2 regions of the Peribacillus sp. NPDC101480 genome follow, and region 2 is predicted to be linked to the other one. Evidence: predicted binding sites of a transcription regulator. Region 2 holds the regulator's gene; the other holds the start of a gene.

Region 1 (15,172 bases), 360 kb from region 2:
ATAGACTTCTAATTTATCCAAGATTACTGAAGGAGACCAATCAAACGGTTTCTGAGGTTTCAGGAGAATTGGCAGAGAATGCATTCCACGATGCTCAGAGGTTTTACCGATGTTTGGTGGCTTATTCGCTTCCTTTCATTGGTAGACCATTTATATGCGGGTGAAGATAAGGGGAGAGACTACGGATGTAGCGCCGAAGGAGCAAACTTAGCAGTGAATCTCTCAGGCAAAAGAACTCTTATTGGACGCAACTCTGGAGAGCGCCGCCCGTTTTGGGACGGCCACCAAAGGGGAAAACCTATTACATAGGTAAACTTTCAGGTTTCAGGACAGAGAAAAAGCTCAAACGGGCTTTCTCTGTCCTTTTTTGTGCTTTTTTCACATCATGAATCAGGATATATCTGATGCGTAATGACAAGAAGCTTTTGATAATGAAGCCAATTAATTTAAAAAAATCTGAAGGGGGTCATTTTTTGACCGATTTAAAAAGAACACCACTATTTGAGGTTTATCGTGAATACGGAGGTAAAACGATTGATTTTGGCGGCTGGGAACTTCCTGTCCAATTTTCGGGTATAAAGGACGAACATGAAGCCGTACGTACAAAAGCGGGGTTATTCGATGTTTCCCATATGGGTGAAGTCGATGTTAAGGGTCCTGGGAGCCTTTCCTTTTTACAAAAGATGCTGACTAATGATATATCAAAGCTGAAACAGGGCGGTGCCCAATATTCCGCCATGTGTTATGAAAACGGAGGCACGGTTGATGATCTAATCGTGTATAAAAGGTCTGAGGATGACTATCTGCTCGTGGTCAATGCAGCGAACACAGAAAAAGATTTCAATTGGCTGCAAGCTCATTTATCGGAAGATGTCCAAATCAAGAATGTATCTAGTGACTATACACAGCTGGCACTTCAAGGGCCATCTGCAGAGAAGATTTTACAAAAACTATCGGGAAATACTGCTTTAAGTGAAATTGGATTTTTCAAGTTCAAGGAAAATGTCATGATTAACGGTATCTCCACGATGGTATCCCGTACTGGATACACTGGTGAGGATGGCTTTGAGATATATAGTGACAGTGAAAATGGTCCAGCCCTTTGGAAGGCGATTATGGATGCCGGAAACGAAGAGGGAGTTCAGCCGATTGGTTTAGGTGCTCGTGATACCCTGCGTTTTGAAGCGAAACTGCCGTTGTATGGGCAGGAGCTTTCAGCAGACATCACCCCGATAGAAGCCGGGATTGGTTTTGCAGTAAAAGTCGATAAGGAAGTTGATTTTTTCGGGAAAGCCGTTCTTGCTGAGCAAAAGGAGAAAGGAGCTCCTCGCAAGCTTGTGGGAATTGAAATGATAGACCGTGGCATTCCACGTCATGGGTATAAGGTCTACAGCGGTGATAAAGTCATTGGCGAGGTCACGACCGGTACCCAATCACCAACGTTGAAGAAAAACGTGGGTTTGGTACTTATCGATAAGGAATTTTCAGTGCTGGATGCGGAAGTCGAAGTGGAGATCCGTTCCAAACGTTTGAAAGCCGTTATAATACAAACACCTTTTTATAAAAAACCACGTAAATAGAGGGGAATGGTCATTAGATGAAACATCGTTATTTACCCATGACAGAGCAAGATAAACAAGAAATGCTGAAAGCGATAGGGGTATCCACTGCTGAAGAACTTTTCAATGATATCCCTGAGAGCGTTCGTTTTCAAGGAGAATACGATATCAAGCCTGCTAAATCGGAACCAGCATTAATGAAAGAATTATCAAGGCTTGCTGCCAAGAATGCGGATCTTAAAAACTATGCTTCCTTCCTTGGTGCGGGTGTCTATGACCATTATGCACCGGTCATCGTCGATCATGTTCTATCCCGTTCTGAATTTTACACGGCTTATACACCCTATCAGCCTGAAATTTCACAGGGAGAGCTTCAAGCAATCTTTGAATATCAAACGATGATATGTGAATTGACGGGCATGGATGTGGCTAACTCCTCCATGTATGACGGCGGGACAGCGCTGGCTGAAGCAGCCATGCTTGCTTCAGGACAGACACGGCGCAAGAAGATTCTCATTTCAGGAACCGTTCATCCTGAATCAAGAGAAGTCGTGAAGACATATGCGAAAGGGCAACGCGTGGAAGTGATCGAAATTCCTTATAAAGACGGTGTGACGGACTTAGCTGCTTTAAAGGAATTGGCGAATGAGGACATTGCAGGAGTGATCGTGCAATATCCGAACTTTTTTGGCCGGATCGAGCCATTGAAGGAAATGGAAGAAATCATTCATGGCGTCAAATCCATGTTTATCGTTTCCAGTAATCCGCTTGCATTGGGAGCTTTGACATCCCCTGGTGCACTCGGTGCAGATATCGTAACGGGGGATGCCCAGCCATTCGGCATTCCAGCGGCATTCGGTGGACCTCATTGTGGATATTTTGCGGTTACTAATAAACTTGTTCGGAAAGTTCCGGGCCGACTCGTCGGTCAAACCGTGGATGAAAATGGTAAAAGGGGATTTGTACTAACGCTACAAGCTCGTGAACAGCACATTCGCCGTGACAAAGCCACATCCAACATTTGTTCCAATCAAGCTTTGAATGCGTTGGCAGCTTCTGTTGCAATGACCGCCCTTGGGAAAAAGGGTGTCAAGGAAATGGCCGTGCAAAATATTCAAAAAGCGCATTATGCGAAAAAAGCAATTATGGCAGTAGGGGTGGAACTGATATTCGACGGTCCTTCGTTCAATGAATTTATCATTAAACTGCCTGCTTCGTTTTCAGAAATCAATAAAAGCCTTTTTGAAAAAGGGATGATCGGCGGCTTTGATTTAGGGACGGTTTATCCTGAGCTGAAAGACCATATGCTGGTTGCGGTAACTGAACTTAGAACAAAAGAAGAAATTGATGCACTTGCGCAGGAATTGGGGGATCAACATGAATAATCAAGATCAATCACTCATTTTTGAAATCAGTACTTCCGGTCGAATCGGGTACAGTCTGCCAGAAATGGATGTTGCAACTATTCCGCTCGAAGAAATTCTTCCTGCCGACTACATCCGTGAAGAAGAGGCAGAACTGCCTGAGGTGTCCGAACTGGATATCATGCGTCACTATACAGCACTCTCCAAACGGAATCATGGGGTGGATTCGGGTTTTTATCCGCTGGGTTCATGCACGATGAAATATAATCCGAAAATAAATGAAAACGTGGCACGTTTCAACGGCTTTGCCCATATCCATCCATATCAAGATCCGGCTACCGTTCAGGGAGCATTGGGACTCTTATTTGATTTGCAGGAACACTTAACTGAAATCACCGGGATGGACCAAGTGACATTACAGCCTGCAGCAGGTGCACATGGTGAGTGGACAGGGTTGATGATGATTCGCGCTTTTCACGAAGCGAATGGCGATACAGAACGGACGAAAGTGATTGTACCTGATTCTGCACACGGTACGAATCCTGCCTCTGCCACTGTTGCCGGACTTGAAACGATTACAGTGAAATCCGATGAAAATGGATTAGTCGACCTTGAAGATTTAAAGCGTGTTGTTGGACCTGATACGGCGGCCTTGATGCTGACGAACCCCAATACATTGGGATTATTTGAAGAAAACATCTTGGAAATGGCACAACTTGTCCATGATGCAGGTGGGAAGCTTTATTATGACGGAGCCAATCTGAATGCAGTCCTTTCAAAAGCACGCCCGGGTGACATGGGCTTTGATGTGGTTCACTTAAATCTCCATAAAACATTCACGGGTCCGCATGGCGGCGGAGGTCCGGGTTCTGGTCCTGTAGGTGTGAAGTCGGACTTGATTCCTTACCTGCCTAAACCTCTTATAATTAAACAAGGTGAGCAATTCGCTCTTGATTATGATCGTCCGCAATCCATTGGCAGGGTAAAACCTTATTATGGTAATTTCGGGATTAACGTGAGGGCATATACGTACATTCGTTCAATGGGGCCTGATGGCCTTAAAGCCGTCACCGAAAATGCGGTCATCAATGCCAATTATATGATGCGCAAGTTGGAACCTTATTTTGACTTACCATATAATCGTCATTGTAAGCACGAATTCGTATTAAGCGGACGCCGGCAAAAGAAATTGGGGGTTAGGACTCTCGATATAGCCAAAAGATTACTGGATTTCGGGTATCATCCTCCAACCATTTACTTCCCGTTGAACGTGGAGGAAGGAATGATGATAGAACCGACTGAAACCGAGTCAAAAGAAACGCTGGATGCGTTCATCGATGCGATGATCCAGATTGCCAAGGAAGCGGAAGAAACCCCGGAAATCGTTCAGGAAGCTCCGCATACAACCGTTATAAAGCGGCTTGATGAAACTCTTGCTGCAAGAAAACCTGTTCTGCGTTATCAAGCCTAGATTGATAGCTTATACGAAAAAAATCCCTGCCTGCCGGCGGGGATTTTTCATGTTTATGTAAGATTTCATTAAAGTCCAGCAATTAACTTTCTTTTCCTTGAGCTATTGAATTAAAAAGAGCCCATGCGGAGATGGGGTCTTATTTCTTTGCTTTGATTTTCCCGGTCCACATTTTGAAACCGCCCTTTAGGTGAAAAAGCTCCCTGTAGCCCTTTTTGTATAGCATGGCTGCAGCTCTGCCGCTGATGATTTCGCTTTGAGCGTACAAATATACAGGCTTGTCCGGCCTAATTTCGACCAAGCGTGTTTTCATTTGAGTCATAGGGATGTTTCTTGCGCCTAAGATATGGCCATTATCGAAATCATTCGGTTCCCGCACATCGATTAGCTGCACTTTTCTGTAGTTAGCGATAAATTCGTCCTGTGTTAGTGTTTTAACGATTTTACGCTGGCGGTACCAATTAAAAAGTGAATACGCAATAACCACTCCTAAGATGATGAGCAGTGTATATAATATTTCCAAACATAAAAACTCCCTTCTACCTTAACGAATACAGACAATCTTTATTATATAATTGCTTTAACCAATAATCAAAAAGAATTTTCATCAAATTCTTCATGGACTTGATGGTACTTTCTTTTTTAGAGTGTTAAAGTCTGTTAAACTACTACATGTGAGTTTTTTGTGGGGTATTGAAAAACAGTCTATCGAAACGAGGGGTAAGGATGGCTAAAGATAAATGGGGTTTTATAGATTCGGGGTATTGTTCACCGGCTTTTAATATGGCACTGGACGAAGCTCTGTTAAACTGGCAAAGCAAAGGGGAAATTCCGCCAATCATACGCTTTTACGGCTGGGATCCAGCTACATTGTCGATTGGTTATTTTCAAAAGGCGGAAGCGGAAATTGATATCGAAGAGGTCAAAAGGCAGGGCCTTGGTTTTGTACGCAGGCCAACAGGAGGACGAGCGGTACTGCACGAGCATGAATTGACTTATAGCGTAATCGTTCCAGAATCCTATCCGGGAATGCCGACTACCGTTACTGAAGCATATCGTGTCATTTCTGAAGGAATATTAATGGGATTCAGGAATCTGGGATTGGATGCTTATTTTGCCGTGCCTCGAACCGATCAGGAAAAAGCGGCTTTAAAATCGCCCAGGTCTTCGGTTTGCTTTGATGCTCCAAGCTGGTATGAACTGGTCGTTGAGGGCAGGAAGGTCGCTGGCAGCGCTCAAACCAGGCAAAAAGGCGTCATCCTTCAGCACGGATCCATTTTGCTTGAACTTGATGATGATAAGCTTTTTAGCGTATTTAAATTCTCAAATGACAGGGTTAAAGAGAGAATGCAAAAAAACCTAAAAAACAAAGCTGTGGCCATAAATGATATTGCAGGGAGAAAGATTACCATCCCTGAAGCGAAAGAAGCTTTTGAAAAAGGTTTTGCCGAAGGACTTTCGGTCGATTTAGAGCCATACGTCCTCACCGAAAAGCAATTGCTGGAAGTGAAGTCCATTGCAGAAAGCAAATATGAAAGCGATGATTGGAATTTCATGAGATAGAGGAAGCATAATTAGAGTGGATAATAAAAAAGTTTTTTCAGATTTGTTTGACCAAATAACGCATCCCTTGCAGGGATAAGCCCTAAAAGGGATGGGGAAAAAGCAAGGTCCAAATTAATTGAAATCTGATGAAAAATTATTGTAAATCGACATTTTCCTCCCTTTTGCTAACTATATTAATTGATTTATCGTTTGACAAAATTAAAAGTTATTCAAAACAAACACAATATATAGTAGTTGAAATATTTAATGCGACACTATATGTTGATTTTTGAGTTTCGCTATGATAAATTTAGGGTACTTGTTAAGCGAAACGGACATGTAAGGTTACATAAGGATTTTTGCGGCAGCAAGAACGGATCTTGAAACATATAAAGGAGAGGGAATTATGTCGGTTGTAATAAAAGAAGCTTTAAAGGTTGATCTAGAAAGGTTGAATAAGGATATTTCTTTATTTCCCCAGGTTCACCCTGTAACTGCTGATATGAAAATGGCGCATAAGGGAGTGTCCCGTCTAGTCATGCTTGACCGCTATTCTTTTAAGGATACTGAAAAAATCACACTCTCGGCAGGCGATTTCGTCGTGTTGACGATTAAGGAAGATCCGAAATTCCCGGCAAGGGGTCTCGGTTACATCGTTGAAATAGATTGGGAAACCAAAAAAGCGAAGGTTTTGGTGGATGAAGAGTTCCGTGGCGTTCTGGATAACCCGGAAGAAATGGAGACGGGAATTGTAAACCGTCCTTTGGATATTATCGAAAAGCCGCTTGAAATATACTATGAACAAATTGCGAAACGTAATGCAACGGGATTGGCATCAGTGGAAACCACGGAAGAAAAAAGAACGGAATGGTTCAATAAATTCTATGAAGAATTAAAGAACCTTAATTTCGTCCCGGCAGGACGAGTATTATATGGTGCAGGTTCCAATACGGATGTTACTTATTTCAACTGTTATGTAATGCCATTCGTACCGGATTCACGTGAAGGTATTTCAGAACATAGGAAACAAGTGATGGAAATCATGAGCCGCGGCGGCGGAGTGGGAACGAACGGGTCGACACTGCGTCCAAGAAACACTCTGGCAAAAGGCGTAAACGGAAAATCCTCGGGTTCTGTGTCGTGGCTTGACGATATTGCGAAACTGACGCATCTTGTTGAACAGGGCGGTAGCAGACGCGGCGCGCAAATGATCATGCTTGCTGATTGGCATCCTGATATTGCAGAGTTCATCATTTCTAAAATGCAAAACCCAAGGATTCTGCGTTACTTAGTGGAAAATACTAAAGACGAAGCAATCAAGAAATATGCGACGGATAAATTGAAATTCACTCCGCACACGGAACAGGAAACGGCTATGTATCAAGGGATCATCAATTATAAGGAGATTCCTGGCCAAGGTGGATTCAGCGAGAAAATCATTAGGGATGCAGAGGAAAAGCTCCGTACAGGGGGAACATACAGTGTCCATAATTCTGATTTTCTGACTGGAGCCAACATCTCGATTTGCCTGACTAAGGAATTCATGGAAGCGGCGGAACAAGATGCGGAATACGAATTGCGTTTTCCTGATGTTGAAAGCTATAATGCCGAAGAAATGGCCATTTACAATGAAGAATGGCATAATGTCGGCGATGTTCGCGAATGGGAGAAAATGGGTCACAAAGTCCGTGTTTACCGTAAAATCCGCGCTAAAGAGCTTTGGAATTTAATAAACATTTGTGCAACATATTCTGCTGAACCAGGTATTTTCTTTATCGATAATGCTAATGAAATGACGAATGCCAAAGCATACGGTCAACAGGTCGTAGCGACGAACCCTTGTGGAGAACAGCCATTGGCCCCATATTCAGTATGTAACCTTGCGGCAGTCAATCTGGCTGAGATGGCTGATAAAGAAAGCAAAACCGTTAATTTCGAGAAACTTAAGCAGACTGTCGAAGTCGGTGTGCGTATGCAGGACAATGTCATTGACGCAACTCCTTATTTCTTGGAAGAAAACAAAAAACAGGCACTGGGCGAGCGACGGGTTGGACTTGGTGTAATGGGTCTGCATGACCTTTTGATCTACTGTGAGACGGAATATGGCTCTGAAGAAGGAAATATCCTGGTTGACAAGGTGTTTGAAACGATTGCGACGACAGCTTACAGGGCTTCCGTGGAACTTGCTAAAGAAAAAGGCAGTTTCCCGTTCCTGATCGGGTCAACGGACAAAGAATCCGATGAGCTTAGAACACGTTTCACACAAACCGGATTTATGGAAAAAATGCCTGAAGATATCAGGGAAAGTGTTGCTGCACATGGCATCCGTAACTCTCATTTATTGACAGTTGCTCCTACAGGAAGCACAGGAACTATGGTCGGGGTATCAACAGGTCTTGAACCATATTTCTCCTTCACGTATTTCCGCAGCGGCCGTCTTGGTAAATTCATTGAAGTTAAGGCTGACATTGTACAGGAATACTTGGACCGTCATCCAGAAGCCGATACAGAAGAGCTTCCAAAATGGTTCATTTCCGCTATGGAATTAGCTCCAGAAGCACATGCTGATGTTCAATGCATCATTCAACGCTGGATTGACAGCTCGATCAGTAAAACGGTAAATGCTCCAAAAGGATATACTGTCGAACAAGTTGAAAAAGTATATGAACGTCTATACAAAGGCGGAGCAAAAGGCGGTACTGTATATGTGGATGGCAGCCGTGACAGTCAGGTTCTTACGCTCAAAGCGGAAGAAAACCAAATGGACGAGCAGCTTGAAATGGATGAATTGACAGATGTGGAAGTAAAGAAAAAAGTCGTATTGGTCGATACGATAAATGAACTGCGTTCGACTAACGTTACGATTGGGTCGGAAGTGGGCAACACTTGTCCGGTGTGCCGTAAAGGCGAAGTCCAGGAAATGGGCGGATGCAATACTTGCACGAATTGCGGAGCACAATTAAAATGCGGGCTATAAGCTGATGTAAGGGAAGCCGTTAAGTATGCTGCAAAGCCTATCTTAACGGCTTTTTTTAGTGTCTTAAATGTTTGTTAGTTACCGTCTGTTCAATTACAAACCAATAGAGAAGACCGAATCATCGTAAATTCGGTCTTCTTTTTACGTTCAATCAACCATTTTCATTTTGCTGCCCTATTTCCTTCTCGGCTAGATATTGGTTTCCATCTTTCAATACCGAAAATTCATCGACCGAGTCTCCAGGTATATTCCTTGGATTTGGATATTTATTATCTGTTTGGACGGTGATCGCTTGTTTCCCCGTTCCATTTGTCAAGAAATCTCGTTTTTTATTAGCCATATGGCATCTCCTTCATTTTGAATTTCCAAGTAAAAACAATCATGATGATAACAGAATTAAGAAAAACTATCCTTATGAATTAGATTGTGTAGTTTGATTAAAAGTATGAACAGAATGGAGAACGGAATGAAACCATTTATGCCACAATTAGTGTATATAGAGCCCAGGGCACTGGAATACCCTCTTGGCCGGGAATTGAAGAAGAAATTCGAAGATTTGAACATTGAAATCCGGGAGACCACATCCCATAACCAAATTAGGGACCTTCCTGGGGAAAACGATTTGCAAAAATATCGCGTCGCCAAATCGACGCTTGTGGTAGGAATAAGAAAAACATTGAAATTCGATTCCTCAAAACCATCTGCTGAATATGCCATCCCTCTTGCTACAGGGTGTATGGGGCACTGTCACTATTGCTATTTACAGACGACACTCGGATCGAAACCATATATTAGGACATATGTGAATCTTGACGAGATTTTCGAGGCAGCCGAAAAATATATAAATGAGAGAAAGCCTGAAATCACACGTTTTGAGGCAGCCTGTACATCGGACATTGTCGGAATTGACCATTTGACACATTCTTTAAAAAGGGCCATAGAATATTTTGGCAAAAGTGAATATGGGGTTTTAAGATTCGTAACTAAATTTCATCATGTCGACCATCTGTTGGATGCTGAACATAATGGAAAAACGAGATTTCGGTTCAGTATAAATTCGCGTTTTGTGATAAAGAATTTCGAGCCAGGCACATCGAGCTTCGAGGAAAGGATGGAAGCGGCACGAAAAGTGGCAGGTGCCGGATATCCTCTGGGTTTTATCGTAGCTCCCATATATCGTCATGAAGCATGGAAGGATGGCTATCACGAATTATTCGAACGATTAAGCGAGGCGTTAAAAGGGGTGGATATACCGGATTTGACTTTTGAATTAATCCAGCATCGGTTCACTGGTCCAGCAAAAAAAGTGATTCAAAAAAACTACCCGAAAACAAAATTGGAACTGGACGAAACGAAGCGTAAATATAAATGGGGTAGATATGGCATTGGTAAATATGTTTACCAAACCGAAGAAGCCGCAGAACTGGAAACGACCATTCGTGGGTATATCGCGGAATTTTTCCCGAAAGCGGAAATTCAGTATTTTACCTGATGAGGGTAATTTCTATTTAAAACTGTCATAAATCCCTCTAATCCTGCTTAGAAATGTAAAGACCGGATTAGGGGAGGGCAGCTATGATTATTGACGGCGTTTTTTCCGGAGGCGGGATTAAAGGCTATGGTTTAGTGGGAGCCCTGCAGGAATTAGAAGAACGGGGATTTTTATTCCATCGGACAGCAGGTACAAGTGCAGGATCCATAATTGCAGCTTTCGTGGCAGCTGGGTACACCGGAAAAGAAATGGAAAAGCTATTTCTTGATATAGATTTAAGCGGCCTGCTGGATAAAAGGCGTGGTCTTTTGCCTATCCCGCTTGCCAAATGGCTCCTTGTATACTGGAAACTTGGCCTTTATAAAGGCGACGCATTGGAAGGTTGGATTGCCAGCAAACTTGCCGAAAGGAATGTAGTCACCTTTAAGGATGTACGACCGAAATCCCTTCGTATCATAACCTCTGACATCACAAATGGGAAACTGGTGGTTCTGCCTGATGATCTGCCGAACTATGGCATTGATCCGAATACTTTTCCAGTTGCAAAGGCAGTAAGAATGAGTTGTAGCATTCCTTATTTCTTTGAACCAGTCAAACTCGATGTCGGAAAAAGCAAGTTCCTTTTTGTTGATGGAGGTGTTTTGAGCAATTTTCCTATGTGGTTATTCAATTCAGATCATGTAAGGAAGGAACGGCCGGTCATAGGCTTGCGGCTGAGTGTCGATGAGATATGGAAACCGCATGAGGTGGATAATGCGGTTGAATTGTTCTCCGCACTATTCAAAACGATGAAAGATGCCCATGATGCACGATATATCTCCAAGAAACACGTCCATAATATTGTATTTATTCCGATGAAAGGCGTTTCTGCGATGGATTTCAATCTGAATGATGAACAAAAGGGAGATTTGATGAAACGGGGTAGGCAGTGCACGAAAGAATTTCTTAAAAAATGGACTTATTGATGATAAATAAAAAAAATCGGGCTCTTAAAAAGAAGCCCGATTTTTCTTTTTATTCTTTTTCCCTTCGATAACGGTTAAGTGACTATCCGTTTTCTTTCTCCATTTTATTTTCTTGGATGATTTTGCTGCAGAGAAGCTAGCCACATTATCTTTTTTCGAAGTTCGGTTTTTTAGCCTTTTTTTCGACTGGCGGGCAGCCTTTCGGAATGCTTGCTGCTCTTTCTTAACTGGTTTTCCCTTTGTTAATCCGGTATAAATCATATAAATAATCCCTGCGACAATGGCTATTATGAGAATGTTTCTAAAAAAGCCAATCGGGTCATTAAATAGTCGGCTCAATAGTCCGAGGACTCCGAGGGCGATGATTCCGTATATCATGAAAGATATGAAACGTTTCAACAAAGACACCTCCTTAAGAGCATCATAAGCATTTTTAGCTTATTTTAAACATTCTTCATGTAAAATATTTGAAAAAAATGAAGGTCATTCCCTTAGTTTAGTATATGATTTTTCATAATCAAAATGTGTATAGATGTTTTACACAATTACATCCGATTCTAAACCTTTTTTGGTCTCTTTTTCCATCCTTAACAGTTCTTGAAATGAGGCTAATGCGACTTCGACTTGATCATCTGTCGGGGCTTTGGTTGTCAATAACTGAAGCCAAAGGCCGGGATAGCCAAGGTAACGCAGAATGGGAATATCCCTTACTTTGTTGGTCAATTGCAATACCTCGAAGGCTATGCCAAGCACGACGGGGATAAGCAAAACGCGATCCACGACACGGAGCCATAATGGGTCGGTCGGAACCAACATATAGACGAACATGCCTACTATGACTGTAAATAAAATAAAGCTGCTGCCACAGCGATAATGAAGGCGTGAACTTGCCTGCACATTCGCTACGGTCAATTCTTTTCCGCTTTCAAAGCAATTGATCACTTTATGCTCTGCTCCGTGATACTGAAAGACCCGCTTGATCAATGGCGTCATGGATACTACGTAAATGTATACCAGCAATAATATCAACTTGAACAAGCTTTCCATTAAAACCTGGGCCATATGGCCGCTGAAGATTGGTCTTGTCAACTCTGCAAGAAAGACTGGAATCAAAGTGAAAAGCAGCTTCCCGAATAGGAAGGAAAGTACGCCAATTACGGCAACTCCAAGCCATACACTCATTTTAGAAGATTCTTTCGTTTCGTTTTTCTTTTCTTCCTGCTTTTCCCCATCTTCCTCTTCATACTGTTCAGTTGAAAAGTTCAGATGTTTCGAGCCGGTGGCACTTGACTGAACCAGTGATACGATACCCCGTAGAAACGGTACTCTTTTTAAGCTGTTGACAATAGGTTTCGATTCACGAGGCAGATGATAATATACAATCGACGAATCTTTGCGGCGTACCGCAGTGACTGTGTGATGTTTGCCGCCGAACATGACGCCTTCCACAACAGCCTGCCCTCCGTAAACGGGTTTTTGAACCTCAGACATTTCTACACCAACCTAATAGTTATTCACGTAGCTCTCTCAAGGGTGCTAACATGTTTATTATCAAGCATCACAAGGGTAAAGGCGCTCCTCCAAAATTGAATGGAAGCTTTAACCCTGCAATTACTTTATGAATGTTGAATCACAGGAAGCTAGTATCCCGTGTACATTATAAACTTCAACAGAGGATGGGTATTTTCCTCTGAAAAAAGCAGATTATTTATGATTTAATCATACAGAATAAATCCCAAAACCTCTAGTGATTCTCCTTCCTAAGAATAAAAAAAAATAGTTCTATTTAACAAAGGGCATACTACGTAGCGGAGGTGATTGATATGTCTTCTAATGAAAAAGGACAAATTCAACAGGAATATCAAAGCATGTTAATCTACAATGTACTTGCTGTCGGTTTTGTTGGGGGGGCTTTAGCCAGTTTTATCGGAATCATAGCCCATTATATTAACTTTATGGATTTTAGCCCAAAATTCATACTTACCTCGTGGTCCAATATGACCTGGATCGATCATTGGCTCGGTACGGTGATGACCATAATTTTGTTCGGAATTCTATCCGTGGGGATCGCTTTTATATACTATAGTCTTTTTAAAAGGATGAAGAGTATTTTTCCGGGTATTATTTTGGGGGTGGTTTGCTGGGCTTTGCTGGTATTTATCCTGAAACCGATGTTCGTCGATTTGCCAACCTTTTCTAAAATGTCAGCAAATACGGTTATAACTAGTGTATGCATTTTTATTATATACGGTCTTTTTGTAGGGTTTTCTATTTCATACGATCAACAGGAATATATCCGTCAAAAAAACAAAGCCGAGAAGCAATCGGAAAGCTGATTGCTTCTTGGTTGTAAAAAAGTAGTAAGACAATTTGTAATTATGATAGAATGTTCATGGAAAGGCATTCTTTTAACATGAGCAGGTGTTTGATGATGACAAAAATCTTACTAATCAATGGACCGAATTTAAATCGCTTGGGGAAGCGTGAACCTGCGCATTATGGATCCTCGACGCTTGCGGATGTGGAAGCGCAATTAATGCAGCAAGCACAAGGGTTAGAAGTGGAATTGACTTCTTTTCAAACGAACCATGAAGGAGCGATTATCGACAAGCTCCATTGGTCAGAGGATCATGGGATCGACGGGATTATCATTAATCCTGGAGCTTTTACTCATTATAGCTATGCGATTCGTGATGCAATAGCCGGAATTGATGTTCCAGTGGTGGAAGTGCATATTTCGAACATACATGCCCGTGAAAGCTTTCGGCATGAATCAGTGACCGCCGCGGTATCGGCGGGACAGATTGTCGGCTTGGGGATACACGGATATGAATTGGCGTTGCAGGCGATCACAAAGATTGCAAAGGGGAGAAATTAAATGAATAAACTAATGCGCTTAAGAGCCTCAATGGAAAAGGCGGGCATTGATGGTTTTTTGATTACCAGTACATATAACCGTCGATTCATGACCAACTTTACGGGAAGTGCAGGCGTTGTACTTATTTCCCAAAAAGAAGCTAAATTCATCACTGATTTCAGATACGTGGAACAAGCGGGCAAGCAGGCCCCGGACTATGAGGTCGTTCAACATAAAGGAACCATCATCGAAGAAGTCGGCAAGCAGGCTAAAGCGATGAATATCGGCAAGCTGGGCTTTGAACAAGAACACCTGACTTATGCTACATATAAGGCATACGAAGCGGCCATTGATGGACAACTTTTGCCGGTGTCGGGGGTTATTGAGAATTTACGCTTGATAAAGACTTCTTCAGAGATTAAGATATTAAAGGAAGCGGCTGCTATTGCTGATGCTGCGTTTACACATATTCTCGATTTCCTGCGTCCAGGGATCTCGGAACTGGATGTATCCAATGAACTTGAGTTCTTTATGAGGAAACAAGGGGCAACTTCTTCTTCCTTTGATATTATTGTAGCATCCGGCTTAAGGTCCGCACTTCCGCATGGAGTGGCTACGGATAAAATCATTGAAAAAGGCGATTTCGTCACATTGGATTACGGGGCATACTATAATGGGTATGTGTCTGACATCACTCGGACATTAGCGGTTGGCAAGCCAAGTGAAGAACTTATTAATATTTATGACATTGTTTTAGAAGCTCAACTGCGAGGAATGGCTGGGATCAAACCTGGTATGACTGGCAAGGAAGCGGATGCACTAACTCGAAATCTAATTGAAGAAAAGGGATACGGGCAGTATTTTGGACATTCGACTGGACATGGTATCGGTCTTGAAGTTCATGAAGGTCCAGCATTATCCTTTAGGTCTGATATCATTTTA
Region 2 (15,172 bases):
CAGCTAAGGACGATGAATTTGACAAGGTGCTGGGACTGGAACTAGGTGCGGATGATTACTTGACCAAGCCATTTAGTCCCAGGGAGGTAGTGGCCCGGATTAAAGCCATTTTAAGAAGATCCCAGTTGCAATCGAACGGAAGTGAGTCAAGTCAGGATCAGGAAGATGGTCTCTTGAAATTAGGGGAATTGAAAGTGTTCCCGGAACGATACGAAGCATTCTTTGATGAACAGCAATTAGAATTGACTCCAAAGGAATTTGAATTACTTTTATACTTGGCGAAGAATAAAGGAAGAGTACTGACCAGGGATCAACTGCTCAGTGCGGTATGGAATTATGATTTCGCGGGAGACTCACGGATCGTCGATGTCCATATCAGCCATCTTCGTGAAAAAATAGAGAAAGATACAAAAAAACCTCTCTATATTAAAACGATAAGGGGCTTGGGGTATAAGCTTGAGGAGCCTAAAAAAGAATGACGACCTATCGTAAAAAGCTCTTATATACCCTCATCACATTGGTGATGGTCGTCCTGATGGCCGTGGGCTTTTTATTAGGACACTTGTTCAAAAGTTATTATATTAAAACGTTCAATGAGCGTATACAGAACGAAACATTTTTCATTTCTACATATATTCAGGAGCATGGCGGAATCGAGTCCTTTTTGGAAAAAGGGAAGACGGCAAAATTGACACCCCTTTTAGATTCGAATTTAACCATTCTCTCCAAGAGTGGGGAAATATTATACGATTCCACATCATCCAATGAAATACTTAAAAGCCACGCTAATGTCCTTCGCAAAATAACATTGGAAAAAGGGCTTAAGCATGGGGAAGGGTATGAAGTGGTCGAAGGGGAATCGGACCTCCATTATTATTGGAAGACCGTTGAAAAGGACGGCGAAATTGAAGGCTTTGTCGTCCATAGCAATGAAATAGAGGCCATCCATCAAGTAAATAAACAAATGTGGCAAATATTGATCATTTGTTTAGGGGTTGCCTTGATCATCATTCTCATGCTTGCGAGCAAAATCACTTCATATTATACCCGTCCGATCGAAGAGGCGACGATGGCAGCCATTGAATTGGCAAAAGGGAATTACGGAACCCGGACATTCGGGAGGCATTCCGATGAAACGGGAATGCTGACAACTTCCTTGAACATATTGGCGAGGAACCTTCAGGAAACAGAGGTAGCGAGGGAAATGAATCAGGATCGTTTGGAAGCGCTTGTTGAAAATATCGGTAGTGGAGTCTTGCTGATAGACAGTAAAGGGTATACGACCTTAATCAATCGGGAATTCAAGAAAAGCTTCCATGTGAACGCCGCTACGTTTTTGTTCCAGGAATATTATTCGGTCATTAAAGATCAGGAAGTGATAGCCATCATCGAAGAGATCTTTCGAACGGAAAAAACGATAAAACGACAGGTGAAGATACCGCTTGCCATAGAACGTAAGCATTTTGAGATTTACGGGGCTCCCATTATCGGGAATCATGATGAATGGAAGGGGATCCTCCTCATTTTCCATGATATCACCGAATTGAAAAGGCTCGAGCAGATGCGAAAGGATTTCGTCGCTAATGTGTCCCATGAATTGAGGACTCCGATCACATCCATTAAAGGTTTTTCTGAAACATTGTTAGATGGCGCACTAAAAGACGAAAAGACCCTAAAGCACTTTTTATCGATTATCCTGAAAGAAAGTGACCGGCTGCAAGAACTCATTCAGGAGCTTCTGAATTTATCCAAAATGGAGCAACAGGAATTTGTTTTAAACGCAGGGGTCGTGGATATTACCAAAGTGCTTGGCGAAATACAAGAGATGCTTATAGGCAAGCTGAAGGAAAAAGAAGTATCCCTTGAAATTAAAACATCACCGGAACCAGTATTCATTGAAGGGGAATCTGACAGGATCAAACAGGTTTTCATCAATTTGATTACGAACGCATTGACCTATACACCAAATGGCGGCAGGGTCAGCGTTGATATCATTGAAAATGAACAGACGGTCGATATTGCAGTTCAAGACAGCGGGATCGGCATCGAAGAAAAAGAACTGCCAAGGATCTTTGAACGATTTTACCGAATTGATAAGGCGAGGAGCCGCGATTCTGGAGGAACGGGCATTGGACTGGCAATCGTCAAGCATATAATTGAAGTCCATAAAGGTAAAATCAACGTCGAAAGCATACCTGGAACAGGGACGACTTTTACAGTCACTTTAAATAAAAGCTTAAAAGGGAAAATGTAGCGGGTTTCTTATTTACAAGTCCTTTACAATTCCTTAAAACTGACTTCATAATGAAGGGGTACAATGGTTGTACAACCCCTCATCCAAGGAGTTAAACATTGACAGAGACATAGTCTCTGTTTGATTTTTTTTGTATAAGTTCAATCTAAATTTTAAAGCAAAGATGATCGGAACAGGTGAGCGAAACTCCTGTAGGAATAGCCCGTCCAAGGAGTCCCCTTAAGCGCAAAGGGCTGACCGGCCGCGGGAAAGCGAGTGCCCAACGTTCCAATTGTACAAAACCCTTAAAAACTTTAGACAGAGACATAGTCTCTGTCTTTTAATTTTGGCTATATTCCCCGGGAACCATTCCTCTTTCCTATTTTTCTAGGAAAATATTTGATTTTCATGAAACTTTAGGCCCTTTCTTGCGTAAATAAGATATAACTGCAAAGAAGGGGTGATACATATCGTTAGCTTAAAAAGGATATATACGATCACAGGTCTTGTCTTTCTTATTTTAATTTTAGGTGTAGTTGCGATATCGACCTGGTACACGGTTGATGAATCCGATCAAGCTGTCATAATGACGTTTGGTAAAGTGGAGGAGACGATAACGGAACCAGGACTTCACTTTAAACTGCCTTGGCCCATTCAATCGGTTGAGAAATTATCTAAAGAAACATTCAGTCTTAAATTTGGATATAAAGAAGAGGATGGAGAGGTGACGAATTACCCGAGTGAAACCAAAATGATTACGGGTGATGAAAATATTGTGCTTGCCGACCTAGTGGTTCAGTGGAAAATCACCGACCCTCCAAAATATCTATACAATGCAGATGACCCGGAAAAAATTTTATATGATACGACTTCAGCTGCATTACGGAGCATTATCGGCAGCACGAAAATCGATGATGCCCTTACATCTGGAAAAGCGCAAATCGAAGCGGATGTACGCGATTTATTGTCACAGCTAATGGAGAAATATGATGTCGGGATTTCCATATCTGCGGTTAAACTCCAGGACGTGGAGTTACCGAATGAAGAAGTGCGGAAAGCATTTACCAATGTAACGGATGCCCGGGAAACGGCGAATACGAAAATCAACGAAGCGGATAAATATGAAAATAAGCGTATGAATGAAGCGGAAGGGGAAAAAGATGCCCTCATTTCTCAGGCTAATGGGGATAAAGCTGCCCGTACGGAAGCTGCCCGCGGGGATGTAGCGGTCTTTGAAAAATTACTCAGTGAGTATAAGGGCAATAAGGGGATTACGAAGGACCGCCTTATTATTGAGACCCTTGAGGAAGTATTGCCGAATGCAGAGATTTATATTATGAATGATGATGGAAACACAATGAAGTACTTGCCGCTTCGCTCGCTTGAAAAGGAGGAAACGAAAAAAACTCCTGCCCCTGATGAAGCCGCTATACCTGAAGAAGAAACGAAAAAAGGGAATGGATCGGAAGAAAAAGCGACAGGGGAAGGGGGCGCTAAACAATGAGCGGAAAAATAGTAGATTTCTCTGAACTCAAAAAAGGGAATTTTCATTGGAGGGGCTATGTGAGATTCGGCATTTTCCTGATTATCATCATCGCTCTGCTGCTAATCATCTTCACCAATGTATATATCGTCAAAGAGGGAGAATATAAAGTCGTCCGCCAATTCGGTGAGGTGGTAAGGATCGATAAGACCCCGGGATTGAAAGCGAAGGTGCCATTCATTCAGAGTGTCGTGACATTGCCGAAGTATCAGATGAGTTCTGATGTTTCAGAAGCGGAAATCAATACGAAAGATAAAAAGCGGATGCTGATCGACAACTATGCCGTTTGGAGAATAGAAGATCCGAAGAAATTGATTACAAATGCAAGGACACTTGAGAATGCCGAAACGAAAATGGAAGAGTTCATCTATTCGGCAGTTCGTTCGGAGCTGGGCCAGCTGAATTATGATGAAATCATCAATGATGAGAAGTCATCCAGGGGAAGTTTAAACGACCGCATAACCGAAAAAGTCAACGATCTGCTGCAAAAGGACAGTTATGGCATAAGCTTGACGGATGTCCGGATAAAGCGGACTGACCTGCCCGCCGAAAACGAAGCGTCCGTCTTCAAGAGGATGATTTCAGAGCGGGAATCGAAAGCGCAAGAATACCTTTCCAAAGGTGATGCGAAGAAAAACCGGATCATTGCGGATACTGATAGGAAAGTGAAAGAATTGCTCTCTACTGCAGAGGCTGATGCGGAAGTGATCAGGGCTGAAGGAGAAGGGGAAGCAGCGAAAATCTATAATAAGTCGTTTTCCAAAGATCCCGAATTCTATAAACTATACCGGACTCTAGAATCCTACAAAAAAACGATCGGAGATCAAACTGTAATCGTTCTTCCTTCGGATTCCCCATATGCCAGCTTGTTAATGGGAAATACTAAATAACCTTGATGCCGTCATTTTTCTTTCCGCTTCTACTCATGGTAGAATAGAGAAGGAAAATGGACGGCTTTTTGCGTTTTTATATAGAAGCTATAACTACATAAACCTGTATGACTGGAGGAAGACGGATTTGGATAAAAAGCTAGTACTAATAGATGGAAACAGCATAGCATACCGTGCGTTTTTTGCGCTTCCGCTCTTGAATAATGATAAGGGGGTCCATACCAATTCCGTGTACGGATTCACCATGATGCTCAACCGCATTCTTGAAGAAGAAAAGCCAACGCACATACTTGTGGCATTCGATGCGGGTAAAACGACATTCAGACATGCATCATTTAAAGAATATAAGGGAGGGCGCCAAAAAACGCCGCCAGAATTATCGGAGCAATTCCCTTTCATTCGCGAGCTGCTTGATTGTTTTCAAATAAAAAGGTATGAACTGGAGAACTACGAAGCCGATGATATTATCGGTACGCTTTCTTTGCAAGCGGAAAAAGATGGTTTTGAAGTGAAGGTCATTTCCGGTGATAAGGATTTAACGCAATTATCCTCCCCTAGTACGACGGTTTCCATCACGAAAAAGGGGATTACTGAAATTGAGGAATACACTCCAAAGCATATACATGAAAAATACGGTCTTTCCCCTTTGCAAATCATTGATTTAAAAGGGCTGATGGGAGATGCCTCTGACAATATTCCCGGTATTCCGGGAGTTGGTGAAAAGACTGCCCTTAAATTATTGCATCAATTTGAAACAGTTGAAAACCTTTTGCAGTCGATTGATGAGGTAAGCGGACAGAAATTGAAAGAGAAAATAGAAGAACATAAAGACCTGGCCCTATTAAGCAAAGAGTTGGCTACAATAACGAGGGAAGCGCCGCTTGAAGTTTCCGTAAACGAGACTGAGTATACTGGCATGGATCAGGATCGAGTCATCTCATTCTATAAAGAGCTTGGCTTTTCGACTTTGCTCGATAAATTGGATATAACGGAAAGTGCGTTGCTTGAACAGGAGAATATTGAGGTTCACTCGGCTGAAATGACAGAAGGAATGTTTGCCGATGAAAGTGCTTTGTATGTTGAAATTTTAGAAGATAATTATCATCGTGCCGATATAATAGGAATCGCCATCAGTAATGAACAAGGTCATTTTTACTTCCATGGAGATGATGCCCTGAATTCCGGGGCCTTTAAATCCTGGGCAGAGGATGAAACAAAAAAGAAAACGGTTTTCGATGCGAAGCGTACGGTTGTGGCACTTCGCCATCGAGGAGTCGAAATAAAAGGCATCGATTTTGATGTGTTTTTGGCATCCTATATCCTGGATCCGGCAGAGTCAGTGGACGAAGTGGCTGAAATCACGAAAACTCAAGGTACTATCCGCCTTGAAACGGATGATGTTTTTTATGGAAAAGGTGCAAAACGCAAAATACCTGAGGAAGCGGAATTGAGGGAGCATATCGCCAGAAAAGCGAAGGCGATTTCGTCCCTGAAAGAACCGATGATCGATAAACTGCAAGAGTTCGAGCAATTTCACCTATTTACGGAACTGGAGCTGCCACTATCGATAATCCTGGCCAATATGGAATGGCAGGGAATCAAGGTGGATATAGGCCGACTGAAAAACATGGGACAGGAATTAGCCATTCGCTTAAGAAACATCGAGGCACGAATTTTTGATTTGGCTGGAGAGGCGTTCAATATCAATTCACCTAAACAGCTTGGGGCCATCCTGTTTGAAAAGTTGGAGCTTCCTGTCATGAAGAAAACCAAAACAGGTTATTCGACGTCAGCCGATGTGCTGGAAAAACTGGAGAGCAAGCATGATATCGTTAAGGAGATACTATTGTATCGCCAGCTTGGTAAGTTGCAATCCACTTATATTGAGGGGTTGCTTAAGGTGGTCAATGGCAAAACGGACAAGGTGCACACCCGGTTCAACCAAGCATTGACCCAGACCGGCCGGTTAAGCTCAACAGATCCCAATCTTCAGAATATCCCGATCAGACTGGAAGAAGGAAGGAAAATCAGGCAGGCCTTCATTCCTTCCGAAAAGGATTGGATCATTTTTGCTGCCGACTACTCCCAGATCGAATTGCGCGTTCTGGCGCATATCGCCAATGACAGCGGATTGGTGGAAGCATTCCAGGCCGGGATGGACATCCATACAAAGACAGCCATGGATGTGTTCCATGTATCGGCAGAGGAAGTCACTTCGAACATGAGGCGCCATGCCAAAGCGGTCAACTTCGGAATCGTTTATGGTATAAGTGATTACGGGCTATCGCAAAGTCTTGGCATCACAAGAAAAGAAGCTGGAGAGTTCATCGAGAAGTATTTAAGAAGCTTTCCTGGTGTTCAGGAATATATGGAAGAAAGCATACATGAGGCCCGTCAAAAAGGATATAGCACGACTCTGATGCAAAGGAGGCGCTATATACCTGAGATAACAAGCAGGAATTTCAACATAAGGAGCTTTGCCGAACGGACAGCAATGAACACGCCGATTCAGGGCAGCGCCGCGGATATCATCAAGCTTGCCATGATAAACATGAATAAGCGCCTGAAAAGTGAAGGGCTTAAAACGAGAATGCTTCTTCAGGTGCATGATGAATTGATTTTTGAAACCCCTCCTGAGGAACTGGAAATCCTTAAAGTGATCGTTCCGGAGGAAATGGAAAGTGCCATTGAATTGAACGTGCCCCTTAAAGTGGACTATGCTTTCGGGCCAACATGGTTTGATGCCAAATAATAAAAGATAGGTGATTGCAATGCCAGAACTTCCAGAAGTGGAAACAGTCAGAAGAACGTTAGAGCAGCTCGTACTCGGAAAAGAGATCAAGGAAGTGTCCGTCTTTTGGCCAAAGATCATTAAAGCGCCTGAACCTGTCGAACAGTTTCAGGATGCTTTAAGGGGACAGACGATAAGGGGAATAGGCCGTCGGGGCAAGTTCCTCATTTTCACCTTGGATGATTATTCGATGGTTTCGCATTTAAGAATGGAAGGGAAATACGGCGTGCATCCAAAAGAAGAGCCGTATGATAAGCATACCCATGTGATCTTCACATTCACTGATGGCAGTGAACTTCGGTACAGGGATGTCCGGAAATTCGGAACGATGCATCTATTTGCCAAAGGGGAAGAACTTGATCGGCTGCCCCTTTTGCATTTAGGGCCGGAACCTTTGTCTGAAGATTTTACTGTCGAGGGGCTAAGTAGGAAGCTGGCAAGAACCAACAGGAAAATCAAGCCCGTTCTCCTTGATCAAACGGTTGTCGTCGGGATTGGGAATATATATGTGGATGAGTCGTTATTCCGCTCCCGTATTCATCCAGAGAGAATCGCTTCTTCACTTTCATTGCAGGAAATCAAGACGTTGCATGGAGAAATCATTGCGACTTTAGGGGAAGCTGTGGAAAAAGGCGGAAGTACGATTCGTTCATACATTAATTCCCAAGGGCAAATCGGCATGTTTCAGTTGGAATTGAATGTTTATGGACGAAAGGGCGAGAACTGCAAAACATGCGGCACGCCCCTTGAGAAACTGGTTGTTGCAGGACGCGGTACACATATTTGCCCGTTATGCCAGCCGCTTAAATAGGTAATGTTTTTTCTAACACATCGGATGGGCTCCTTCCATATACTAGGGTAGCAACGAGTAGGGAAGGAGTAATATTCCGATGTGGCTACAAATTATTTTTCTTGCTTTTGCAGTTAGTATTGACGGATTTGGCGTAGGTTTGACATTCGGTATGCGGAAGATGAAAATCCCCTTAAGGTCAATAGCGGTCATCTCATTTTGCTCTGCATTGAGTTTAGGTATAGCGATGGTCATCGGACAATTCATCAGTCAGCTCATATCTATCGGAGCGGCTGAAAAAACGGGTGGCATCATCCTCATTTTTCTTGGTGCCTGGATGGTATACCAGTATTTTAAGCCTGAAAAAGAACTGAAAGATGATAGATATCATGAAAAGATCATCTTTAATTTTGAAATAAAATCACTTGGGGTAGTCATTAATATTTTACAAAAACCATTGAATGCCGATTTTGATAAATCAGGCACGATTACTGGAGTTGAAGCGCTTGTTCTCGGGTTTGCACTTTCGCTGGATGCTTTCGGGGCCGGAGTTGGAGCGGCTATGATCGGCATTTCACCGATTATTCTCGCAGGGTGCATCGCTGTTATGAGTTCGATTTTCATTTGGAGCGGAATTCAAAGCGGGAAATTACTTTCAAATAATAAAGTTGTCCAGCATTTGACCTTTCTTCCAGGTGTACTATTGATTATCATCGGTATATTCAAGTTATGATACATGGTTTAAAAGGGGGAGCTTATGGGACAAATCATCGGAATCACCGGAGGCATCGCCAGTGGGAAAAGCAGCGTCAGCCTCTATTTACAGGAACTCGGATTCACGATTGTAGATGCAGATCTGGCTTCCCGTGCTGTCGTTGAGCCAGGTGAAGAAGCCTACCATCAAATTGTGAAGGCGTTTGGTGAAGATATATTATTGACGGATGGGAATATAGATCGCGTAAAGCTTGGGTCGATCATATTTCATGATCAAGAAAAGAGATTGCTATTGAATAGCATCGTGCATCCTGCCGTCAGGAGTTGGATGCTTCTCAAAACGGAAGCGGCACTATCATCAGGTGAAGAAACGGTGTTCATGGATATTCCGCTTCTATTTGAAAGCAAGCTGACATTCATGGTGGATAAGACGCTATTGGTCTATGTGGATGAGGAAGTTCAATTGCAGCGATTAATGAACAGGAATGGTCTTTCGGAGACTGATGCACTTGCCAGGATCAATTCGCAAATGCCCTTGGCCGATAAAAAGGCTTTAGCGGATGCCGTCATCGATAATAATGGGGACATTAATGAAACGAAGCGGCAAGTGAAGTCCATACTTAGCGAATGGTATGTCATATAATTATGATAAAAAGAAGAAACCGCCCGGTTTCTTCTTTTTATGTTGAAAAAATAAGAACAATCCGCATTTTTATTAGCACAATTCCTCTGAATTATGTTATACTAATTACATGTGAAAGGTAATAAGTATAACACTAATATTTTCTGGAGGGTCCGAACAATGAATTCAAGAATAGCGATTAACGGATTTGGGAGAATTGGAAGAATGGTTTTCCGAAAAGCCATATTAGATGAGAGTTTGGACATTGTTGCCATTAATGCAAGCTATCCAGCTGAAACTTTAGCACACTTACTAAAATATGATACGATACATGGTAAATTCGACGGTATCATTATAGCTGAAGATGATTCACTAATAGTGAATGGCCGCCGAGTAAAACTAATAAATAACCGCGATCCAAAGCTATTGCCTTGGAAAGAGATGAACATAGATATTGTAATTGAAGCCACTGGCAAATTCAATGATCGTTCTAAAGCAGCTCTTCATTTAGAAGCAGGAGCAAAAAGAGTTATATTATCAGCGCCGGGTAAAAATGAAGACGTTACCATTGTAATGGGAGTAAATGAGGAAGTGCTGGAAATTGACAAGCATTTCGTCATATCCAATGCATCTTGTACAACGAACTGCCTTGGACCGGTTGCAAAAGTGCTTGATGAAAAATTCGGCATAAACAACGGTTTAATGACAACGATACATTCTTATACTAATGATCAAAATAATATCGATAACCCGCACAAAGACTTGAGACGTGCCCGTGCCGCTGCGGAAAGCATGATTCCTACGACTACAGGAGCTGCAAAAGCCATCTCACTAGTGTTGCCGCAATTAAAAGGCAAGCTTCATGGAATGGCGATACGTGTACCGACACCTAACGTATCTTTAGTCGATCTTGTTGTGGATTTAAACCGTGATGTCACGATTGATGAAGTGAACCAAGCCTTCATCGATGCTTCAGAAAATGAACTCAAAGGTATCATGGAATTCACGATGGAACCTTTAGTTTCCAGTGATTTCAAAACGAATCCACACTCTGCAATCATCGATGGGTTGACGACGATGATGATCGGGGACAGGAAAGTGAAAGTCCTTGCATGGTATGATAATGAGTGGGGTTACTCCAACCGGGTAGTGGACCTAGTGAAATTGGTTGGCTCCGAGTTGAAAAAAACTTCCGAAGTCGAATTATCAGTAAAATAAAATGAAAAAAAACGAGCCTGCTAAATTTTTTTAGCGGGCTATTTTTGATTTTTTATCGGATTTGAAGCAGTTATAGAGAATGGTGACCTAACGCATACCATACTTTTCTTTTGCATCTGCTCCTGGTTTTCCAACTTTCTCAATCACTAGTTCAACCAGAAGCTCTAAGATATGATTATCATGCGTATTTCCGGGTGTTACTATCGTCCCTAACACAAATCCATTGCGTATGATGCCGAATGAAACGAATAGGCAAACTTATTTTGTTCGTTCATCATTCACATAATAGTAGCTAATCTCAGTATCAGTTGAACTGCCCTTAATCTCCTTGGTTTCTTCCTTAAATAGACTGTAGGTAAAAGAGTTCTATCTTACTGTTAAAACAAAGTTGATTGGAGCGGGTGTTCGAGACTCCTGCGGGGAAAGTGCGTCCAAGGGAGACCCCATAGGCGCTATGGCGCCGAGGAGGCTCCCGGACCGCCCGCGGAAAGCGAGTGCCCTACGTTCCAATCAACGGCCTAATATACTGTAGACAAACTCAATTATTGAGTTTGTCTACAGTCAGAGCCTGCTGAATTTTTTTAGCGGGCTATTTTTCATGCAGTGATCCATGAATTCCCGGCTGTTTTATGGCGCTGAATAAACCTAAGACGGAATTTGCTCCACATTTGAACCTTCGCTATATCCCCATTACATATAAAGTTTATCTTTCCAAAAATTCAATTTGGAGTTGCAAAAAAAATTCAAACCATATATACTATGAATCGTGAACTTCTTCAATAGCGGTTTGCATGATGGCTACTTAAAGGGTTAGGACCTCTTTGGACTAACTTTCCCCCGTGGTAGTTATCAGAACTTATTTTTAAATCATGGTAAGGGGGAAGCTTAATATGGAAACAGCTTACACTATGGAAACTATGGGTAGACACGTCATTTCTGAACTTTGGGGTTGTGACTTTGAAAAACTGAACAATATCGATTTAATTGAAAAGATTTTTGTTGATGCTGCTTTGAAATCAGGTGCAGAGGTACGAGAAGTTGCCTTTCACAAATTTGCTCCACAAGGAGTCAGCGGGGTTGTCATCATTTCTGAATCACACTTAACGATTCACAGTTTTCCAGAACACGGCTATGCGAGCATTGATGTCTATACATGCGGTAACTTGGATCCGAATATTGCGGCAGATTATATTGCAGAAGCTTTGAATGCGCAAACACGTGAAAACATAGAATTACCACGTGGATTAGGTCCTGTACAAATGAAAAAAGCCAATATAAGTGCCCTATAAAAAACACGTATACACAGAGATGCCATGGGTGCATCTCTTTTTTAATGCAATCAATCGGCAGTCTGCTTTCCTTTATAGGGGAGGATGCCCTTGTAGCATAAAGACTTTGACAACGGTGCTTCAACGGCCGAACAAAAAGTGCCTGCTGCCGGAAGTTACACTTTTTACTTGTACTGGCCGTTCCATTTAATATAAGATTAAGATAGAGAAGTAATTCCTTGGGGAACATTTAGATAGGGGAGTCCTACATAAAATACGGAGCTGATAATGATGAAATGCCCATCATGTCAATATAACGGAACAAGAGTGCTCGATTCCAGGCCAGTCGATGAAAGTAAATCGATTCGACGACGCCGTGAATGTGAGGCATGTGGTTTTCGATTCACGACATTTGAAAAGGTGGAGGAAACACCGCTTATTGTAGTGAAAAAGGGCGGGACGCGGGAAGAGTTCAGTCGTGATAAAATCCTGCGTGGCTTAATCAGGGCTTGCGAAAAACGTCCGGTTCCCTTAAAAGAACTAGAGCAAATTACCAGTTATGTAGAAAAAGAACTACGCAACCAGGGCATATCGGAAGTGAAAAGCGACAATGTCGGCGAGATGGTGATGGACAAGCTGGCAGAAGTCGATGAGGTTGCCTATGTAAGGTTCGCATCCGTCTATCGACAATTTAAAGACATCAATGTCTTTATCGATGAATTGAAAGATTTGATAAATAAAGAAAGAAAGTAGAGCTGAAGATTCACTTTGGCTCTTTTTTCACTACATCTTTTGAAAGGTTTGAATGGAGATGTCAAAGCATTGGCAAGAATTGCTCCCAGCTGATTCATATTTGGTCTCATCTGCGGGGCTGCTTCATGACTATGATCGGAAAATACTTACCCGACTATATCAACCTCTTATTGGACCTATATGCATTAGCCTATATATGACGTTATGGAGTGAGTTGGAGGAGAACAGGCTATGGTCGGAAACCTCCTCACATTATCAATTAATGAATACCATCGGCCTTAAGTTAGCTGATATTTACGAAGCCCGGCTTTTACTTGAGGGAATCGGTCTGTTGAATGTATATAAGAAATCGAAAAATGAAACGAAGGAATTCATCTATGAGTTAAACCCGCCGCTTTCCCCCCAGCAGTTTTTCACGGATGGAATGCTGAATATTTACTTATACAAAAAAATCGGTAAAGCGCAATTCAACCGGTTAAAGAGATTCTTTTGTGATGACCATATCTTAACCGATCAATATGAAGGTGTGACTAAATCTTTTGCGGAAGTATTCTCATCAGATCATTTGGACTCTTTATATGTAACGGATGAAGCGAAAAATGAATGGCAGCCGATGCCTGAACAGCAATACATCGATCGGACGGATGGCGTCGAGCCATCGGGGTTTGATGACTTATTTGATTTCGACCTTTTATTTGCCGGGATAAAATCCTCGATCGTACCGAAAAAGGCATTTACTCCGAAAATAAAAAATACGATTGCCAAACTTGCTTTTTTATATGGCATCGATCCGCTTGAAATGCAAAAACTAGTAATGGATGCCGTTTCATTGGATGATGAGATCGATGAGGAAGTGCTCAGAAAGGCGGCAAGGGACTGGTATCAGATTGAACGACAGGCCGATATGCCTTCCCTTGTCAATCGGGTGCAGCCGATTCGTGAACGGACGCAAAAAGAGGAACCGAAAACACAGGAACAAGAGTTAATCCGCCATTTGGAGACGATTTCCCCAAGGGAGCGGCTGATGCAATTGTCTGGCGGTGCAGAGCCATCAAGCGGTGATTTGAAAGTCGTTGAGGGCGTGATGATCAATCAAAAGCTGAATCCGGGTGTCGTCAATGTCTTGATTGAATATGTCATGCTCAAAGCGGATATGAAGTTCACGAAGGGCTATGTCGAAAAGCTGGCAGGCCATTGGGCACGACTGAAGGTCTCCACGGTGGTCGAGGCGATGGAGCTGGCTAAAAATGAACATAGGAAATATCAGGACTGGGCTCAAGGAAGCAGGAATGCTGCGAAGGGCGGCCGGAAAAAGGCGATACGTGAAGAAGTGGTTCCGGAGTGGCTTGAGAAAAAAGAAGAAGCACAGCAGGAGCAGAATGCAGATCAGCCTGAATTGGATGCCCAGAAACGCGAGCTTCTGGAGAAATGGAAGCAGTGGAAAGCAGGAGGTGAAATGAACGATGGAAAAGATTAATAGGTCTCTTAATAAATTGGCGAATACAAATCAATTTCAACAGCGTTATGAAAAGCTGAAGCAGGAGATTTTTGAAAACGAACAAGTGCGGTTATTTATGAATGCCAACAGCTCGACGGTCACGAAGGAAATGATTGATAAAAACTTGGGGAAGCTTTATGAGTTCACTTCACAAAGCAATAAGTGTGATAAATGTCCGAGCTTGGATGGCTGCATCAATATGATGCAGGGGTATTATCCCAAATTGGTGGTTCAAGGGAAAGCCCTGAACCTGCATTATGAAGTCTGCCCGCGGAAATTGGCAGAGGATGAAAAGCGGAAACGGGAAAAGTTGATCCGCAGCCTGTATGTACCGAAGGATATTTTAAAGGCGAGCATTGAAGACTTTACCCAAACGGATAATGAAAACAAACGCTTGTCTGTCTTAAGTAAAGCGATGTCGTTCATTATGGAATATGAGCCAGGTAAAAGGCAAAAAGGCTTATATATTTATGGGAAATTCGGCGTTGGGAAAACGTACTTATTAGGTGCGATCGCCAATGAACTTGCAAAAAGGCAAATTTCCTCCCTTATTGTCTATGTACCTGACTACTTGAGGGAACTTAAGGGATCGATAGGTGATAATACGGTCAATGAAAAAATTGAAATGGTGAAAACGGCACCTGTCCTCATGCTTGATGATATTGGAGCGGAGTCCATGACGAGCTGGGGACGCGATGAGGTTTTTGGTCCGATTTTACAATTCAGGATGCTGGAAAACCTGCCAACGTTTTTCACTTCGAATTTTGACTTGAATGGCCTGGAGAACCACCTGACCTTTTCACAGCGTGGTGAGAAGGAAGAAGTGAAGGCGGCCAGGGTACTGGAAAGAAT

Evidence for each region. Region 2 encodes NrdR, which represses ribonucleotide reductase genes. Its sites were predicted from a motif close to AACACNATATATNGTGTT; they were not measured.
Region 1: the regulator NrdR is predicted to act here: its motif matches at 6,178-6,195, upstream of ACQKMF_RS05100 (vitamin B12-dependent ribonucleotide reductase).

The regions. Positions count from the first base shown of each region.
Region 1 covers NZ_JBNNSB010000001.1:1,015,014-1,030,185, forward strand. Annotated here, with positions in the region: glycine riboswitch at 161-248, shown strand; glycine riboswitch at 252-335, shown strand; gene gcvT (glycine cleavage system aminomethyltransferase GcvT) at 474-1,580, shown strand; gene gcvPA (aminomethyl-transferring glycine dehydrogenase subunit GcvPA) at 1,598-2,944, shown strand; gene gcvPB (aminomethyl-transferring glycine dehydrogenase subunit GcvPB) at 2,937-4,394, shown strand; gene ACQKMF_RS05090 (rhodanese-like domain-containing protein) at 4,534-4,917, opposite strand; gene ACQKMF_RS05095 (lipoate--protein ligase family protein) at 5,121-5,957, shown strand; gene ACQKMF_RS05100 (vitamin B12-dependent ribonucleotide reductase) at 6,346-8,916, shown strand; gene ACQKMF_RS05105 (hypothetical protein) at 9,068-9,256, opposite strand; gene splB (spore photoproduct lyase) at 9,383-10,408, shown strand; gene ACQKMF_RS05115 (patatin-like phospholipase family protein) at 10,492-11,373, shown strand; gene ACQKMF_RS05120 (SA1362 family protein) at 11,398-11,772, opposite strand; gene ACQKMF_RS05125 (DUF1385 domain-containing protein) at 11,911-12,864, opposite strand; gene ACQKMF_RS05130 (YqhR family membrane protein) at 13,197-13,709, shown strand; gene aroQ (type II 3-dehydroquinate dehydratase) at 13,805-14,251, shown strand; gene ACQKMF_RS05140 (M24 family metallopeptidase) at 14,252-15,172, shown strand, end outside.
Region 2 covers NZ_JBNNSB010000001.1:652,034-667,205, forward strand. Annotated here, with positions in the region: gene ACQKMF_RS03315 (response regulator transcription factor) at 1-479, shown strand, start outside; gene pnpS (two-component system histidine kinase PnpS) at 476-2,254, shown strand; gene hflK (FtsH protease activity modulator HflK) at 2,703-3,737, shown strand; gene hflC (protease modulator HflC) at 3,734-4,666, shown strand; gene polA (DNA polymerase I) at 4,794-7,418, shown strand; gene mutM (DNA-formamidopyrimidine glycosylase) at 7,438-8,268, shown strand; gene ytaF (sporulation membrane protein YtaF) at 8,348-8,980, shown strand; gene coaE (dephospho-CoA kinase) at 9,005-9,604, shown strand; gene ACQKMF_RS03355 (glyceraldehyde-3-phosphate dehydrogenase) at 9,764-10,801, shown strand; partial or broken gene ACQKMF_RS03360 (IS5/IS1182 family transposase) at 10,907-11,143, opposite strand; gene speD (adenosylmethionine decarboxylase) at 11,710-12,090, shown strand; gene nrdR (transcriptional regulator NrdR) at 12,361-12,822, shown strand; gene ACQKMF_RS03375 (replication initiation and membrane attachment family protein) at 12,881-14,299, shown strand; gene dnaI (primosomal protein DnaI) at 14,286-15,172, shown strand, end outside.